4 regions of the Streptomyces sp. NPDC079020 genome follow, and region 4 is predicted to be linked to each of the others. Evidence: riboswitches for the same ligand, from Rfam matches in the RefSeq annotation. Region 4 holds a riboswitch; each other region holds the start of a gene.
The links. A riboswitch is a leader RNA that binds a small molecule or an ion and turns the genes downstream of it on or off. The one in region 4 is predicted to bind cobalamin.
Positions count from the first base shown of each region.

Region 1: another riboswitch for cobalamin. It lies ahead of ACIGJO_RS19730 (ABC transporter substrate-binding protein); the one in region 4 lies ahead of metE (5-methyltetrahydropteroyltriglutamate--homocysteine S-methyltransferase).
Region 2: another riboswitch for cobalamin. It lies ahead of ACIGJO_RS06000 (ribonucleoside-diphosphate reductase subunit alpha); the one in region 4 lies ahead of metE (5-methyltetrahydropteroyltriglutamate--homocysteine S-methyltransferase).
Region 3: another riboswitch for cobalamin. It lies ahead of ACIGJO_RS00295 (cobalamin biosynthesis protein); the one in region 4 lies ahead of metE (5-methyltetrahydropteroyltriglutamate--homocysteine S-methyltransferase).

Region 1 covers NZ_JBITUB010000008.1:380,365-384,756, reverse strand. The annotation lists gene ACIGJO_RS19740 (amino acid permease) at 1-1,321, shown strand, start outside; gene ACIGJO_RS19735 (Mov34/MPN/PAD-1 family protein) at 1,428-1,850, shown strand; cobalamin riboswitch at 1,885-2,049, shown strand; gene ACIGJO_RS19730 (ABC transporter substrate-binding protein) at 2,087-3,130, shown strand; gene ACIGJO_RS19725 (FecCD family ABC transporter permease) at 3,127-4,167, shown strand; gene ACIGJO_RS19720 (ABC transporter ATP-binding protein) at 4,196-4,392, shown strand, end outside.
Region 2 covers NZ_JBITUB010000002.1:461,758-466,149, forward strand. The annotation lists gene ACIGJO_RS05985 (DUF3311 domain-containing protein) at 1-42, shown strand, start outside; gene mctP (monocarboxylate uptake permease MctP) at 39-1,673, shown strand; gene ACIGJO_RS05995 (hypothetical protein) at 1,781-2,446, shown strand; cobalamin riboswitch at 2,608-2,737, shown strand; gene ACIGJO_RS06000 (ribonucleoside-diphosphate reductase subunit alpha) at 2,883-4,392, shown strand, end outside.
Region 3 covers NZ_JBITUB010000001.1:51,505-55,896, reverse strand. The annotation lists gene ACIGJO_RS00300 (cobyric acid synthase) at 1-396, opposite strand, end outside; gene ACIGJO_RS00295 (cobalamin biosynthesis protein) at 393-1,337, opposite strand; cobalamin riboswitch at 1,463-1,592, opposite strand; gene ACIGJO_RS00290 (hypothetical protein) at 1,741-1,971, opposite strand; gene ACIGJO_RS00285 (inorganic phosphate transporter) at 1,984-3,243, opposite strand; gene ACIGJO_RS00280 (class II aldolase/adducin family protein) at 3,526-4,194, shown strand; gene ACIGJO_RS00275 (alpha/beta hydrolase) at 4,303-4,392, shown strand, end outside.
Region 4 covers NZ_JBITUB010000012.1:214,616-219,007, forward strand. The annotation lists gene ACIGJO_RS25260 (DUF6351 family protein) at 1-1,025, shown strand, start outside; cobalamin riboswitch at 1,164-1,382, shown strand; gene metE (5-methyltetrahydropteroyltriglutamate--homocysteine S-methyltransferase) at 1,543-3,867, shown strand; gene ACIGJO_RS25270 (ArsR/SmtB family transcription factor) at 4,080-4,392, shown strand, end outside.

The DNA.
Region 1 (4,392 bases), on a different contig from region 4:
CGCCATCGGCGGAGCCATCGGCACCGGGCTTTTCCTCGGTGCGGGCAAAGCCATCGACCGGGCCGGTCCCAGCCTCATCCTGGCCTACGCGATCGCGGGCCTGGTCATCTTCTTCATCATGCGGGCCCTGGGCGAACTCCTCATGTACCGCCCGGTCTCCGGCTCCTTCTCGGAGTACGCGCGGGAATTCCTCGGCCCGTTCTTCGGGTTCGTGACCGGATGGACGTACTGGCTCTTCTGGGTCTTCACCGGAATCACCGAAGTCACCGCCGCCGCCACCTATATGACGTACTGGTGGAACATTCCGCAGTGGCTGTCGGCACTCGTCTTCACCTTCATTCTGTACGGCGCCAACCTCATCTCCGTGAAGCTCTTCGGTGAGCTGGAGTTCTGGTTCTCGATGGTCAAGGTCACCGCGATCATCGGCATGATCCTGATCTGCGCCGGAGTCCTCACGATCGGCTTCTCCGACGCCGCCGACAACGCGACCGTCGCCAATCTCTGGAACGACGGCGGATTCTTCCCCTCGGGCATCACCGGCACGCTGATGACCCTCCAGATCGTGATGTTCGCCTTCCTCGCCGTCGAACTCGTCGGCGTCACCGCGGGCGAGTCCAAGGACCCCACGACCGTCCTGCCCAAGGCCATCAACACCGTGCCGTGGCGCATCGCCGTCTTCTACGTCGGCGCGCTGATCATGATCCTCTCGGTGGTGCCGTGGAGCACGTTCAAGCCGGGCGTCTCGCCGTTCGTGAAGACCTTCGAGGAGATGGGCCTCGTGGCGGGGGCGGCGATCGTCAACTTCGTCGTCCTGACCGCGGCGCTCTCCTCCTGCAACTCCGGGATGTACTCCACCGGCCGCATGCTGCGTGACCTGGCGCTCAACGGGCAGGGCCCGAAGGCCTTCACCAGGCTGACGAGGAACGGCCTGCCGTTCGCCGGCACCACGTTCTCGGCCGCGCTGATGCTCGTCGGCGTCTGGATCAACTACCAGTGGCCGAGCGAGGCGTTCAACTACGTCGTCTCCTTCGCGACCATCTCCGGCATGTGGGCCTGGGTCATGATCCTGCTCTGCCAGCTCCGCTTCCGCGCGCTGGCCGACCGGGGGGTGCTCCCGCAGTCCGCCTTCAAGGCGCCCGGAGCCCCGTACACCAGCGTCTTCGCGCTCGGCTTCATCGGCATGGTCGTCGTGATGATGGCCATCGACAAGGACGCCCGGGTCTCGCTGTACTGCGCACCGGTCTGGGCCCTGATCCTCGGCGTCTCGTATCTGGTGCTCAAGGCCCGCAACCCCGGCAACACGGCGTTCATCAAGAGCTGACACCCGCGGCCGCCCGAGCCGGAGCGTCCGGCATGCGGACCCGCCCGTACCACTCCCCGGTACGGGCGGGTCCGTTGCCCGGGAGGCCGGTCCTATCCTGGGCGCCATGCTGACCATCACCAAGGAGCTCCACGACCGGATCGTGGCCCACTCCCGCGCGGACCACCCCGACGAGGCGTGCGGAGTCGTCGCGGGACCGGCCGGAACGGGACGGCCCGAACGTTTCATCCCCATGCTCAACGCCGCCCGCTCGCCCACGTTCTACGAGTTCGACTCGGCCGACCTCCTCAAGCTCTACCGCGACCTGGACGACCGCGACGAGGAGCCCGTGATCATCTACCACTCGCACACGGCGACCGAGGCCTACCCCTCCCGCACCGATGTGACGTACGCCAACGAACCCGGCGCCCACTACGTCCTCGTCTCCACCGCGGACACCGACGACGCGGGCCCCTTCCAGTTCCGCTCGTTCCGCATCGTGGACGGCGAGATCACCGAAGAGGACGTCAAGGTCGTCGACGCCTGCTGAAGGACGCCCGAGGGGACACCCGCCGAGGGTCGCCCCGCCTGCGTCGCGATCAGGTCTGGCACACTGCACCCAGACCCAAGGGGCGGCAGGAACCAGGAAGCCGGTGCAAGTCCGGCACGGTCCCGCCACTGTGACCGAACCCCGTCCACCAGGACCGGGGCTCGGCAGTCAGGAACTGGCCTGCCGCCTTCTCGCACCGACCAGGGGACGCGGAAATCCCCCGGAGAGGCCCTGCCATGTCCCGGCGCACCCCCGCGCTCATAGCCGCCGCCGTGCTGCTCCCGCTCGCCCTCACCGCCTGCTCCGCCACGGACGCCGACAACGGCTCCGCGGGCTCGGCCGAGGCCACCGGACCCTCCGCCGAGGGCTTCCCGTACACCGTCACGAACTGCGGTGTCACCACGACGTACAAGGCGCCGCCGAAGCGTGCCGTCACCATGAACCAGCACGTCACCGAAGTGATGCTGGAACTGGGGCTCGCCAAGTCCATGGTCGGCACCGCCTACCTCGACGACAAGGTCCTGCCGGAGTACGAGGACCGGTACGAGGCCATCCCGGTCCTGGCCGGGGAGTACCCCTCGTACGAGAAGCTGCTCGCCGCCGACCCCGACTTCGTCTACGGCGGCTACTCCACCGCGTTCACCGCGGGCGACGGCCGCAGCCGCGAGGCGCTGAAGAAGTCCGGCATCGACACCCGGCTCAACACCGAGTACTGCGCCAGGGACGCGACCGCGATGGAGACCCTCTACCAGGAGGTCCGCGAGGTCGGCCGCACCTTCGGCGTCGTTGCGCGCGCCGACGCGTGGATCGAGGAGGCGAAGGCCGCCAACGCCGCCGCGGCCGAGCGGCTCAAGTCCGCCCGGCCGGTCTCCGTCTTCGTCTACGACAGCGGCGACAAGACCGCGTTCACCGCGGGCGGCAAGGGCATCGGCAACGAGCTGATCACCCGGGCCGGCGGCCGCAATGTCTTCGCCGACCTCGACAAGCCGTTCGGCGACGCCTCGTGGGAGAACGTCGTCGCACGCAAGCCCGACGTCATCGTCATCTACGACTACGGCTCCACCACCGTCGCCCAGAAGAAGAAGCGCCTCCTGGAGGACCCGGCACTCGCCGACGTCCCCGCGATCAGGAACAAGCGCTTCGCCGTCCTCCCGCTCTCCGACGCGGTGCTCGGCGTGCGCGCCCCCGCGGCGGTCGGCAAGCTCGCCGCCCAGCTGCACCCGGAGATACCCGGGGACTCACCCACGAAGGAAGCCACGGACCCGGCCACCGCACCGTGAGCTGCCGCACCCCAGCCGCGCCGCGCCGGCTGCGCTGCGCCCTGGTCCTCGGCGCCCTCGCCGTCGTCCTCGGGGCCGCCGTCCTCGCCGCGCTCGCCCTCGGCTCCGTCCGCATCCCGCCCGGCCAGGTCCTGGACATCCTGACCGGGCGGGCCGGCCCGAGCCCGTTCCGTACGATCGTCCTCGACGTCCGGCTGCCCCGGGTCCTGCTCGGCGTCGTCGTCGGCGCCGGACTCGCCGTGGTCGGCACCGTCCTCCAGGCGCTCGTGCGCAATCCGCTCGCCGACCCGTTCCTCCTGGGCGTCTCCTCCGGAGCCTCCACCGGAGCGGTCCTCGTGATCGTCCTCGGCGTCGGCGCGGGCCTCGCCACCACCGTCACCATCCCGGCCGCCGCCTTCGCGGGCGCGCTCGCCTCACTCCTGCTCGTCTACACCCTGGCCCGCGGCGGATCCGGCCTCACCACCAACCGGCTCGTGCTGGCCGGAGTCGCCGTCTCCTACATCCTCTCCGCCCTCACCAGCCTCATCCTGGTCACCTCCGCCCGCGCCGACCACCTCCAGGAAGTCCTCTACTGGACCCTCGGCGGGCTCGGCGCCGCGCGCTGGGACATGCTCGCGCTCCCCTCGGCCGTCCTCGTCGCGGGTACGGCGCTGCTCCTCACCCTCGCCCGTCCGCTCGACCTGCTGCTCGTCGGCGAGGAGGGTGCCACCGTCCTCGGGCTCGACACCGCACGCTTCCGGGCCGGTGTCTTCGTCCTCGCCTCCCTGCTCACCGGCGCCCTCGTCGCCTACAGCGGGGCGATCGGATTCGTCGGCCTGATGGTGCCGCACATGGCCCGGATGGCCGTCGGCGCGGGCCATCGGGCCCTGCTCCCGGTCGCCGCGCTGGGCGGCGCGGTCTTCCTGGTCCTGGCCGATCTGGCCGCGCGCACGGTCGCCGCTCCCCAGGACATCCCGGTCGGCGTCCTCACCGCCCTGACCGGCGGCCCGTTCTTCCTCTGGATGCTCCGCCGCCGCCCCGAAGGAGCCCCGGCATGACCGGCCTTCGCCCCGAAGGAGTTCCCGCATGACCAGTCTGCGTACCGAAGGCCTCTCGTACGGGACCGGCGGCCGGCACCTCGTGGACTCCGTCGACCTGACCGCCGCCGACGGTGAGACGGTCGGCCTCGTCGGCCCCAACGGCAGCGGCAAGACCACCCTGCTGCGCTGTGTGTACGGAACCCTGCGCCCCACCCACGGCCGGGTCCTGCTCGACGGCGACGA
Region 2 (4,392 bases), on a different contig from region 4:
CAGCGTGACCAGCGCGCCCGCAAGGGGGGTGCCTCCGCATGAAGGACGGTGTGAACGGCATCGCGCTCGGCGTCTTCATCTTCTTCTTCGTGGCCGTCACGGTCATCGGCTTCATGGCGGCCCGCTGGCGCAAGGCCGAGAACGAGGCCAGCCTGGACGAATGGGGCCTGGGCGGAAGGTCGTTCGGCACCTGGGTCACCTGGTTCCTGCTGGGCGGCGACCTCTACACGGCGTACACCTTCGTCGCCGTCCCGGCGGCGATCTACGCGGCGGGCGCGGCGGGCTTCTTCGCCGTCCCGTACACGATCCTCGTCTACCCGCTGATCTTCACCTTCCTGCCGCGGCTGTGGTCGGTCTCGCACAAGCACGGCTACGTCACCACCTCGGACTTCGTCCGCGGACGCTTCGGCTCCAGGGGGCTCTCGCTGGCGGTCGCCGTCACCGGCATCCTCGCCACGATGCCCTACATCGCGCTCCAACTCGTCGGAATCCAGGCGGTGCTGGATGTCATGGGCGTCGGCGGCGGTGAGACCACGCACTGGTTCATCAAGGACCTTCCGCTGCTCATCGCGTTCGCCGTGCTCGCCGCGTACACCTACTCGTCCGGGCTGCGGGCACCCGCGCTGATCGCATTCGTGAAGGACGGCCTGATCTATCTGGTGATCGCGGTGGCGATCATCTACATACCGGTCAAGCTGGGCGGCTTCGACGACATCTTCGCCAAGGCGGGCGAGGCGTTCTCCCAGAAGAATCCGGCGACCGGTCAGCCGCGCGGCTCGCTGGTCCCCGGCGACATGGGTCAATGGGGTTACGCGACACTGGCGTTGGGCTCCGCGCTCGCGCTCTTCATGTACCCGCACTCGATCACGGCGACGCTCTCCAGCCGCAGCCGCGAGGTGATCCGGCGCAACACCACGATCCTGCCGCTGTACTCCCTGATGCTGGGCATGCTGGCGCTGCTCGGCTTCATGGCGATCGCCGCCGGAGTGAAGGTGGACAACGGGCAGCTGGCCATCCCTCAGCTGTTCGAGAACATGTTCCCCGACTGGTTCGCGGGAGTGGCGTTCGCCGCCATCGGCATCGGCGCCCTGGTGCCCGCCGCGATCATGTCCATCGCCGCGGCGAACCTCTTCACCCGCAACATCTACAAGGACTTCCTGAAACCCGACGCCACCCCCGCCCAGGAGACCAAGGTCTCCAAGGTCGTCTCGCTCCTGGTCAAGGTCGGGGCCCTGGTCTTCGTCCTCACCATGGACAAGACGGTCGCGATCAACTTCCAGCTGCTCGGCGGCATCTGGATCCTCCAGACCATGCCCGCCCTGGTCGGCGGGCTGTTCACCCGCTGGTTCCACCGCTGGGCGCTGCTCGCGGGCTGGGCGGCCGGCATGGCGTACGGAACGCTCGCCGCGTACGGCGTGGCGAGCCCCACCCAGAAGCACTTCGGCGGCTCCTCGAAGGAGATTCCGGGAATCGGCGAGATCGGCTACATCGGTCTGACGGCCTTCGTGCTGAACGTGATGGTCGTGATCGTCCTGACCCTCGTCCTGAACGCGCTGAAGGCCCCGGCGGGCATCGACGAGACCTCGCCGGCCGACTACACGGCGGATGTGGGCGACCCGGGCGTCAAGGCGGAGCTGCCGCCGGCCACGGTGGGCGCGCCGAGCGGTCACTGACCGGCCGGAACCGCGGGTGCGCGGGCCGTCGTGTCTCCCCGGGAGGCGCGGCGGCCCGCCCCGTTCCCCGGCTGTGCACCGCGGTCACCGTACGCGAGGATGCGGGCATGATTCCTCGTTCCCCGCTCCCCGGGCTGTGGCCCGTGCTGCTGGTGCTGACGCTCGCGGCCTGCGGCACGGAGCAGGCCCCCGGCCCCGACGCGGACGGCCCCGGGGCCGCGGCCCCCTCCGCCCCGGTGCCCGGCCGGGCCGCGCTGGAGGCCAGGGCCGCGGCCATCCAGACCACCACCGGCCATGTCTATGTGACCGAGGTCCCCGGGTACGCCCTGGCCCGGCAGTCCGTCGGCGTCCTGGGCGACGACGGCTTCGGGAGCTTCTACGTGGCGGCGGGCGGCAAGCGCGTCCAGCTCTCCGTGGAGCGCGGCACGCTGACGGCGGCGAACTGCGCGGCGGGCCCGCTGCCCGGCGGGGGCCCGGGCACACCGGCGGCCTGTGAGCGGGACGGGGAGAACTGGTACCGCTCGACGCCGGAGGGCCATGAGTACGCCCGCGCGGAGGGCGAGGTCGTCGTCCGGGTCGGCGGAGCCCGCGACGAGGTCGACCGCGACACCCTGCGCGCGGCCTCCGAGGCGGCGCACCGCGCGGACGACCGTGAACTCGACGAGATCCTGCCCCCGGCGGGGCAGGCACCCGGCGCGGGTCCCGTCGAACGCGGCGACCTGCCACCGGTCGGCGACGGGGCCCCGAACAACGAGGTGGGAGCGAGCGGCTGAGGGAACCGGCTGCCGGCAGAGCACGCCGTACGGGCCCGGAACGGGTGGGGAGCGGGCCCGGAGCCCCTTCCCGCCGTGCCCCCGCTCACCCCACCGGCCCACATTCCCCCTAGGGCCCAACACCCCTCGCGACACAACATGTAGGGGCTGCCTCATCGGGCGGCCCCCACATGTATGCTCGTGCTCGCTGTCGCCGCAGGGGAATCCGGTGCGAATCCGGAACTGTCCCGCAACGGTGTATTCAGTGTGCTTTTGCACACCCGAAGTCCGACGACCTGTCGACAGCGCGTCCGGCTCGACCGAACCGGACGCCCAGACGTCCGGGCCTCGCGGATGGGCCGGTGGACGCCGTAGGCAGTGCTGCCCCGTTCCGGGCATCGTGCTGTCCGGCTGCCCCCGTTCCCCGCCGGCCCCCAGCCGAGCGAGGGAAATCCCCGTGACCATCGCGCCAGCCGATCCGGTTTCAGCCGCCGCCGCAGCCGAACCGACGGAGTCCACGACCGACGCACCGGGAACCGCACTGCTGCGGACCCTGACGGACCTCACCGTCGATCTTCCCGACACCGATCCCGGACGGGTCGCCGCCGCCGCGCTGCGCGGCCGCAACGCCCGGTCGGACGAGGCGGAGCTGCGTTCGCTGGCCACCGAGGCGGCCGCGGGGCTGATCTCCGAGGACCCCGCCTACTCCCGGCTCGCCGCCCGGCTGCTGACCCGCTCCATCGCGGGCGAGGCGGCGGGCCAGGGCGCGGTGTCGTTCTCCGCCTCGGTCGCCGTGGGGCACCGCGAGGGCCTGATCGCCGACCGCACCGCGCGGTTCGTGGCCCTCCACGCTGCCGCGCTCGACGCGATGGTCGAGCGGTCGCTGGCCGACGGCGCGGACGACCGCTTCGGCTACTTCGGGCTCCGTACGCTGCACAGCCGCTATCTGCTGCGCCACCCGCACACCCGGCAGGTCATCGAGACCCCGCAGCACTTCATGCTGCGGGTCGCCTCGGGGCTGGCCGAGGACGAGAGCGTGCGCGCGCTGGACGAGGTCGCCGCGCTGTACGGGCTGATGAGCCGGCTGGACTATCTGCCCTCCTCCCCCACCCTCTTCAACTCCGGCACCCGGCACCCGCAGATGTCCTCCTGCTATCTGCTGGACTCGCCCAAGGACGAGCTGGACTCGATCTACGACCGCTACCACCAGGTGGCGCGGCTCTCCAAGCACGCGGGCGGCATCGGTCTCTCGTACTCCCGCATCCGCGCCCGCGGTTCGCTGATCCGGGGCACCAACGGGCACTCCAACGGCATCGTGCCGTTCCTGAAGACGCTCGACGCCTCGGTCGCCGCGGTCAACCAGGGCGGCCGCCGCAAGGGCGCCGCCGCCGTCTACCTGGAGACCTGGCACGCGGACATCGAGGAGTTCCTGGAGCTCCGCGACAACACGGGCGAGGACCAGCGGCGTACGCACAACCTCAACCTGGCGCACTGGATCCCGGACGAGTTCATGCGCCGGGTCGACGCGGACGGCCGGTGGTCGCTGTTCTCGCCCGCCGATGTGCCCGAGCTGGTCGACCTGTGGGGCGACGAGTTCGACGCCGCGTACCGCGCGGCGGAGGCCAGGGGGCTGGCCCGCAAGTCGATGCCCGCGCGGGACCTGTACGGCCGGATGATGCGTACGCTCGCGCAGACCGGCCAGGGCTGGATGACGTTCAAGGACGCCTCCAACCGGACCGCCAACCAGACCGCCGAGCCGGGCCGCGTCGTCCACTCGTCGAACCTGTGCACCGAGATCCTCGAAGTGACCGACGACGGCGAGACGGCCGTCTGCAATCTGGGCTCGGTCAACCTGGGGTCGTTCGTGGCGGACGGGTCCATCGACTGGGAGCGGCTGGACGCCACCGTGCGTACCGCCGTGACCTTCCTGGACCGGGTCGTCGACATCAACTTCTACCCGACCGAGC
Region 3 (4,392 bases), on a different contig from region 4:
GCAGATCACGGCGTCATACGTGCCCCGAAGCTGTTCCAGGCAGTCCACGACCGTCCCGAGGAGGGCTTCCTGCCGTCCCCCGTGGTAGCCGCGGGCGCTCATCTCACCGACCGGCTTCCCCATCAGGACGACCTGGCTGGAGCGGTCGCCGCCGGGCTTGAGCAGCACCGGGTTCATCAGCGCGGACGGCTCGACCCGGGCGGCCTGGGCCTGCATCGCCTGGGCGCGCCCGATCTCCGCGCCCTCGCGGGTGACGAACGAGTTGAGCGACATGTTCTGCGCCTTGAACGGCGCGACCTTCACGCCCCGGCGTACGAGCCACCGGCAGATCCCTGCCGTGACGACGCTCTTGCCCGCGTCCGAGGTGGTCCCGGCGACCAGGAGTCCGCCGCTCATTTCGCTCTCCGTCCCGCGAGCAGCCGGCCCGCCACGCATACGCCCAGGGCCAGCGCGCCCACCCGGCGCGACAGCCGTACCGCCCGTTCGATGTCGGCGCTCTCCACGGCCCGGCCGGCCGCCCCGTTGAGCACGGGCCGGTGCTCGACCCGCCCGGCGTACGCCAGGGTCCCGCCGAGCCGTACGCCGAGAGCCCCCGCGAACGCGGCCTCCACCGGCCCCGCGTTAGGGCTCGGATGGCTGCCCGCGTCGGCCCGCCAGGCCCGTACGGCCGCACGGGGCCGTCCTCCGGCCACCACGGCCAGCGCGGCCGTCAGCCGGGCTCCCGGCCCGCCCGCCAGGTCGTCCAGGCGGGCCGAGGCCCAGCCGTAACGCCGGTAGCGGGGCGACCTGTGGCCGACCATGGCGTCCAGCGTGTTGACGGCCCGGAAGCCGACGAGCCCGGGGACCCCGCCCAGAGCGCCCCAGACGAGGGCGCCGACGACGGCGTCCGAGGTGTTCTCGGCGACGGACTCGACCACGGCGCGGGCGATCTGCTGCCCGTCCAGCGAGTGGGGGTCGCGGCCGCACAGATGGGGCAGCCGTTCCCGGGCCACGTCGAGGTCCCCGGCGGCGAGCGCACCGGAGACGGCGCGCGCCTCACGGCCCAGCGACGTACCGCCGATCACGGACCAGGTGGTGGCGGCGGTCAGCGCGACGGCCAGGGCGGGGCGGTCCCGTACGGCGCGGGCGGCCAGCGCGGCGGCCCCCACGGCGCCGCCGGCGCAGACGAGGGTGTGCAGGGCGCCCCATCCGCGGTGGTCGCGCCAGAGCAGGCGTTCGGCCCTTGCCGCGGCCCGGCCGAATCCGGCCACGGGATGTCCCCGGCGGGGGTCACCGAGCAGGGAGTCGGCGATCAGGCCGGCCGTGGCGCCGTACGCGAAGATGCGGTCGGCACGCATGGCTCAGCCGGCCGGGGTACGGGAGGTTCCCGCAAGGGGTGACACAGGTTCCGGCGCACGGCAGCCAGGCATGGCGTATGTCCTCACTCAGGGTCCGCGCCCTGGTTCGACGTGACCGGCGACGAGAGTCTCCTGGCTTCCGGATCCGCAGTTCCCCCGGCCTTCCAGTCCGCGTGGGCGGACCGTGACTTCCGATGGGGGACTGCTCCCCGGTGACAGTGGCGGGACCGCGCCGGATTCGCACCGGCTTCCTCTGCTGTCGCCGTAAACGGCTCCGGCAGTCCACCACGCTGTGAGAACGCCCGTCAACTTGCCGTTGACCTGCGGAGCCGCAGTGTGCGCAGACGCACACCGGGCCGGACACACAGTGTGTGTCCGGCCCGGTGGAGGTGCGGTGTTCCGGTCAGGCGACGATCAGATAGATCCCGTACGTGACCGCCGCCGCGCACAGCGCGAAGCAGAGGTACGCGCCGGCGCGGGCCGGGGTGAACGAGCCGCCGGAGGCGCCGTTCCGCGCCGTCGACGCCTGCTTGGAGAGGCCGACGATGCCGAGGGTGAAGAGGCCGACCAGCGCCACGGTGACCACGAGGCTGACGCCGAAGACGGAGGCGAGAGCTGCCCAGTCGATGTTCATACGGATCTGTCCTTACACCGTGGCGGGCCGCGCCGGATCGGCGGGCGTACCGGCCGGAGCCGGGATGGTGGACGTGAGGTCGGGACCCGTGGTGCCGACGGGCGGCGGGGTGACGGCGGCGATGGCCGTGGTGACGACGCCCGCAGGCTCGTCCTCCGGGCCGCCGCCGGTGACGTTGGTGTGGTCGACCGGCTTGCGGCGCGACAGCAGCCAGATGGCGCCGGAGCCCGCGACGAGCAGGACGGCGACGACGCCGACGCCCCAGCCGCCCTGCTTGGTCAGGAACTCCGCGCCCGCGCCGACCAGGCCCGCGGCCGGCAGGGTCAGTCCCCAGGCGACGAACATCCGGGTGGCCGTGGACCAGCGGACCACGCCCCCCTGACGGCCGAGGCCCGCGCCCATCACGGCGCCGGAGCAGGACTGGGTGGTGGAGAGCGAGAAGCCGAGGTGGGAGGAGGCCAGGATGACGGTGGCCGCACTGGTCTGGGCGGCGAAGCCCTGCGGCGGCTTGAGGTCGGTCAGGCCGCTGCCCATGGTGCGGATGATGCGCCAGCCGCCGAGGTACGTGCCCAGGGCGATGGCGACACCGGCGGAGACGATGACCCAGACCGGCGGGTTGGAGCCGGGGGCGAGGACGCCGCCGGTGACCAGGGCCAGGGTGATGATGCCCATCGTCTTCTGCGCGTCGTTGGTGCCGTGGGCGAGCGAGACGAGACCGGCCGAGGCGATCTGCCCGGCCCGGTAGCCCTTGGCGGTCGACTTCAGCTGTCCCTCATCGGTGACCTTGCGCCCGATGCGGTACGTCAGCTTCGTGGCCAGCAGCGCGGCGAGACCGGCGACGACCGGCGCGGCGATGGCGGGCAGCAGCACCTTGGTGACGACGGTGCCGCCATTGATCGAGGACCAGCCCGCCGACATGACCGCGGCGCCGATGAGGCCGCCGAACAGGGCGTGCGAGGAACTGGAGGGCAGGCCGACCAGCCAGGTCAGCAGATTCCACAGGATGGCGCCGACGAGCGCCGCGAAGATGACCTCGGTTCTGAGGCCGTCCTCGTTGACGATCCCGCCGGAGATCGTCTTGGCGACCTCCACCGACAGGAACGCGCCGATCAGGTTGAGAACGGCGGACATCGCCACCGCTGTCTTGGGCTTCAGGGCGCCGGTCGAGATGGTGGTGGCCATCGCGTTGGCGGTGTCGTGGAAACCGTTCGTGAAATCGAACACGAGAGCTGTCACGATCACAATCGCGAGCAGCAGCGTGATGTGTTCCATTTACCCAGGCAATCGTTCGACGTCAGTGGCTCGTGGACCGTAGGCAACCTGGGTGAACGGAAGATGAACTGGGCGGGGCGCTGTGGTGACTCCAAGCGGATTGGATCCCCTCCGCTTGTCTGCTCGCGAGGTGGAACGACGCACCTGGGGCGGTACGAGGACTGCGCTTTGCCGGGCCTTGGTGAACATTTGAGGACGCGTTTTTTCACCCGGAAGAGATTCCGGTCACCCGGCGCCCGGTATCACCCCCGCCGCCCCGGCGCAGCCCTTAGGGTGCCCCGCATGAGCGTGAGCGGTCAGCCTCGGGAAGAAGCGATCGAACGGGCCTGGCGGGGCGTGGTCGACACCGCCCGCCGGTCCGCGGCCGACGGGCTGGTCGTCGGGACCTCGGGCAATGTCTCGGCACGTGTCGGCGGGACCGTCCTGGTCACCCCCAGCGGGGTGCCCTACGACCGGCTCGGCCCGACGGACGTGGTCGGCGTCGACCTCGAAGGGCGCCGGGTCCTCGGCGATCTCGCCCCGACCAGCGAACTCCCCCTCCACCTGGCGGTCTACCGCAACAGCGACGCGGCAGCCGTCGTGCACACCCACGCGGTGCACGCCACCGCCGTCTCCACCCTGGTCGAGGAGGTCCCGCTGGTGCACTACGCGGCGGCCATGCTCGGCGGCCCCGTCCGCACCGCTCCCTACGCGCGCTACGGAACGCGGGAGCTGGCCGACAACATGCTCGCGGCCCTGCGCGACCGCACCGGCTGCCTCCTGCGGAACCACGGCACCGTCACCTACGGCGACAGCCTCGACCAGGCGTACGACCGCACCGCGCAGCTCGAATGGCTGTGCAGGCTCTGGCTCACCGCGAGCTCCGTGCCGGGCCGGAGCCCGGCCCTGCTCTCCCCGGCCCAGCTGCGCGAGGTGACCGAGGCCCTGAAGGGATACGGCCAGCCCGGCTGACCCTCCCGCGCCCGCACCGGACCACGCCGGGCCCGCCCGCCGCCGCGCCCCGCACCGGACGGCCCCCGCCCGCTGGCACCGGACCGGGCCCGCCACGACACTGAAGCAGTGCGCCCGGCAACAGCGACGGCAGCGGCCGTCACCACGATTCTCGGCGTCGGCGCGGCTGCGGTCGCGGCCGGCCGGTACGCCAGCGAC
Region 4 (4,392 bases):
CCCAGGAGCAGCAGCGGGCGGTCTCCGGGTTCGGTAAGTGGGAGAGCATCGGCAGCCTGGCACGGGCCGCCGGCCGGATCGACCCCACGGTGTACTGCCCGGCCCAGCTGCCCGTGGCGCAGCGCTACCACCCCGTCACCAACCCCGACGGTGCCCGCTGTGATGTGTACAGCCACGCCGTGAACGTCTACGGCGAGGTGCCGGAGACCGGGAAGGCGCGCAGGCCGCTCGACAACACCGGTATCCAGTACGGACTTGAGGCCCTGAACAACGGGACCATCGGCATCGACCAGTTCATCGACCTGAACCGGCGCATCGGCGGCCTCGACGACGACGCCAAGCCCGCCGCGCAGCGCACGGCCGCCGATCTCAAGGCGGTTCGGCTCGCCTACCGCACGGGCCGCCTGCTGAACGGCGGTGCCGGCCTGGCCGACATCCCGATCATCGACTACCGCGACTACACGGACGACGCCGCGACCGGCGACATGCACATGCGCTTCCACTCCTTCTCCACCCGGGCGCGCCTGGACAAGGCCAATGGCACCCACGCCAACCAGGTCATGCTCACCCGCTCCAGCGGACACGGATTCACCCTCGCCGGGATGGTGGCCGACATGGACAAGTGGCTCACCGGCATCAAGGGGGACCCCGGCGCCGACGCGCCCATCGAGAAGATCGTCCGCAATCGGCCGCAGGGACTCAACGACGCCTGCTGGACCCGCGGCATCGGGGCGACGAAGATCTCGGAGCCCCAGGTGGAAGGCATCGGCAACACCGAGTGCAACACGCTCTACCCGGTGTGGACATCGCCGCGGATGGTCGCCGGAGCCGATGTGGCCAACGACATAGTCAAGTGCCGCAAGCGTCCCGTGGTCAGCACCGACTACCAGGTGCCGGTGACCGACGCCCAGCTCAAGGAGCTGACGGGGATCTTCCCGTACGGTGTCTGCGACTGGTCCGTTCCCGGGGCGGGTCAGCAGGCCCCCATGGGTACCTGGCTCTCCTTCGACGCGGTGACCGGATAGCGGCGCGCAAGCCCTGAAGGCTGTTCCGACAGGCCCCGGTGTCCGTTCACTCCACCGTGCCCGTCATTTCCCCCGCACACCCCCGCCCTCACGCGTCCCGGTATCCGGGCGGGGGTGTGCGGGCGCCGTCTGTCGCCTAGGGTGGCGGACGCAGCTGGTTCGCCCCCGTCAGCCGGACGGGACGCGTCGTAAGAGGGAACCCGGTGGGAATCCGGGACTGCCCCGCAGCGGTGAGTGGGAACGAACGCCGTCATACGCACTGGATCCGGCCGGATCCGGGAAGCGACGGCCAGTAGGAATCTGCCCCGGCAGATGTGCCCGCGAGTCCGAAGACCTGCCCGTTGCCCGTACGCGACCGATCGCGTACGGAGATCCCGGTGACCTCGTGGGCGGGTCGGCGTACATATCGGGCGGCACGTGCGGCAGAACTCCGCGATGTGGTCCGCCCGGTCGGTCGTCCCTTCGCGTCCGCGTCCCGTCCCCGGGATCCAGGACACATCTCGCGAAGGAGAGTTCTGTGACAGCGAAGCCCGCAGCCGCGGCAGCACGGGCCACCGTGTACGGCTACCCCCGCCAGGGACAGAACCGTGAACTGAAGAGGGCCGTCGAGGGCTACTGGAAGGGCAGCGTCGGCGCGGACGCCCTCCGGGAGACCGCGGCGGATCTTCGCCGCTCGAACTGGCGGCAGCTGGCCGACGCAGGCATCCATGAAGTGCCGTCCGGCGATTTCTCGTACTACGACCATGTACTGGACACCAGCGTCATGGTCGGAGCGGTCCCCGAACGGCACCGCGCGCTCGCCGAGGAAGACGCGCTGGACGGCTATTTCGCGATGGCCCGCGGCACCCAGGACATCGCACCGCTGGAAATGACCAAGTGGTTCGACACCAACTACCACTATCTGGTCCCCGAGCTGGGCCCGGACACGGTGTTCACGGCGCACTCCGCCAAGCAGGTCGCCGAGCTGACGGAAGCCCTCGCGCTCGGACACACCGCCCGTCCGGTCCTCGTCGGCCCCGTCACCTACCTGCTGCTCGCCAAGCCCGCGCCGGGCGCGCCCGGGGACTTCGAGCCGCTGACCCTGCTGGACCGGCTGCTGCCGGTGTACGCCGAGGTGCTCGCCGATCTGCGGGCGGCCGGCGCCGAGTGGGTCCAGGTCGACGAACCCGCACTCGTCCAGGACCGCAGCCCTGCCGAACTGAACGCCGCCACCCGCGCCTACCGCGATCTCGGTGCCGCCACCGACCGGCCGAAGCTGCTGGTCGCCTCGTACTTCGGGCGGCTCGGTGAGGCGCTGGGCGTGCTGGCCAAGGCGCCGGTGGAAGGACTGGCCCTCGACTTCACCGAATCGGGCGCCGCCAACCTCGAAGACCTCGCGGCGGCCGGCGGACTGCCCGGCAAGCGCCTGGTCGCGGGCGTCGTCAGCGGACGCAACATCTGGATCAACGACTACGAGAAGTCCCTCGCGACCCTCGGCACCCTCCTCGGCCTCGCCGACCGGGTGGATGTCTCCGCCTCCTGCTCCCTCCTGCACGTACCGCTGGACGCCACCGCCGAGCGTGACATCGACCCGCAGATTGCCCGCTGGCTCGCCTTCGCCCGGCAGAAGACGCGGGAGGTCGCCGTCCTGGCGAGGGGGCTCGAGCAGGGCACCGACACCATCGCCACCGCACTCGCCTCGAACCGCGCCGACCTCGCCTCCCGCGCCGGATCGGCACTGACCAGCGACCCCGCGGTGCGGGCCCGCACCGCCGCCGTCACCGCCGCGGACGCGCGGCGCTCGCAGCCCTACCAGGAGCGGACCGCCGCCCAGCGCGCGCACCTCGGGCTCCCGCTGCTGCCGACGACGACCATCGGTTCGTTCCCGCAGACCCATGAGCTGCGCACCGCTCGTGCCGACCTGCGGGCCGGACGGATCGGCACCGCCGGGTACGAGGAGCGGATCAGGGACGAGATCCGGGAGGTCCTGTCCTTCCAGGAGAAGGCGGGGCTCGATGTCCTGGTGCACGGCGAGCCCGAACGCAACGACATGGTGCAGTACTTCGCCGAACAGCTCACCGGCTGCCTCGCGACCCAGCACGGCTGGGTGCAGTCGTACGGCACCCGCTACGTCCGGCCGCCGGTGCTCGCGGGCGACATCTCCAGGCCGGAGCCGATGACGGTCCGCTGGACGGCGTACGCCCAGTCGCTGACGGCCCGTCCCGTCAAGGGCATGCTCACCGGCCCGGTCACCATGCTCGCCTGGTCCTTCGTCCGCGACGACCAGCCGCTCGGCGAGACCGCCCGGCAGGTCGCCCTCGCCCTGCGCGACGAGGTCACCGACCTGGAAGCCGCGGGCACCTCGGTGATCCAGGTCGACGAGCCCGCACTGCGCGAGACACTGCCGCTGCGCGCCGCCGACCGCGGCGCCTACCTGGCCTGGGCCACCGAGGCGTTCCGCCTCACCACGAGCGGCGTACGCCCGGACACCCAGATCCACACGCACATGTGTTACGCCGAGTTCGGGGACATCGTCGAGGCCATCGACGACCTCGACGCCGATGTCATCAGCCTGGAAGCGGCCCGCTCCCACATGCAGGTCGCCCGCGAACTCGCCGCGCACGGCTACCCCCGTGAAGCCGGACCCGGCGTCTACGACATCCACTCCCCGCGCGTCCCGAGCACGGAGGAGGCCGCGGCCCTTCTCCGTACAGGACTTGAGGCCATCCCGGCCGGCCGGCTGTGGGTCAACCCCGACTGCGGCCTGAAGACCCGCGGCTGGCCCGAGACCCGTGCCTCCCTGGAGAACCTGGTCGCCGCCGCCCGCGAGGTCCGCGCGGAACTGGCCACCGGGAACGGCTGATCCCGCGGAGCCGGGGCGGACACCCGTCGTGTCCGCCCCGGCCCCGCCGTACGCGCCCCTCCGCTCCCACCCGTGCGGCGGCCGAGCGGCGGGTACGCTGCGAGGGTGCGGCGGGGTGTCCGGACAACTCCCCGCCTCCGCGTGATCACTGAACCGACGGATATACGGGCGCGGTCGGCGTCAGCACACCTTCACCTCACGACGGAGCGGCCATGCTGCGGGTGTACTTCACGTCCGAGGATCTGGCACGGGTGCGCGTGGCCCCGGGCCCGGACTTCCTCTGGGAGATCAGCAACAGCGTGCAGACCCTGCAACGGCGCGACGGGGAAAGGGTGTTCGGCGCCTGGCGCCGTTGGGCCCGGCCACGCCTCTCGGGCAGCCGCCGGCTGCTGTCCGGTCTGCTGCCGCCCCGCGGCTACTCACCGGACTTCCTCACCCCCACCTCCGGCGACCGCACGACCATGCAGGCGGCGGTCGACACGTTGATGAGCACTCCGCGCAGCCGCCTGCGCGCCGAGCTGACGC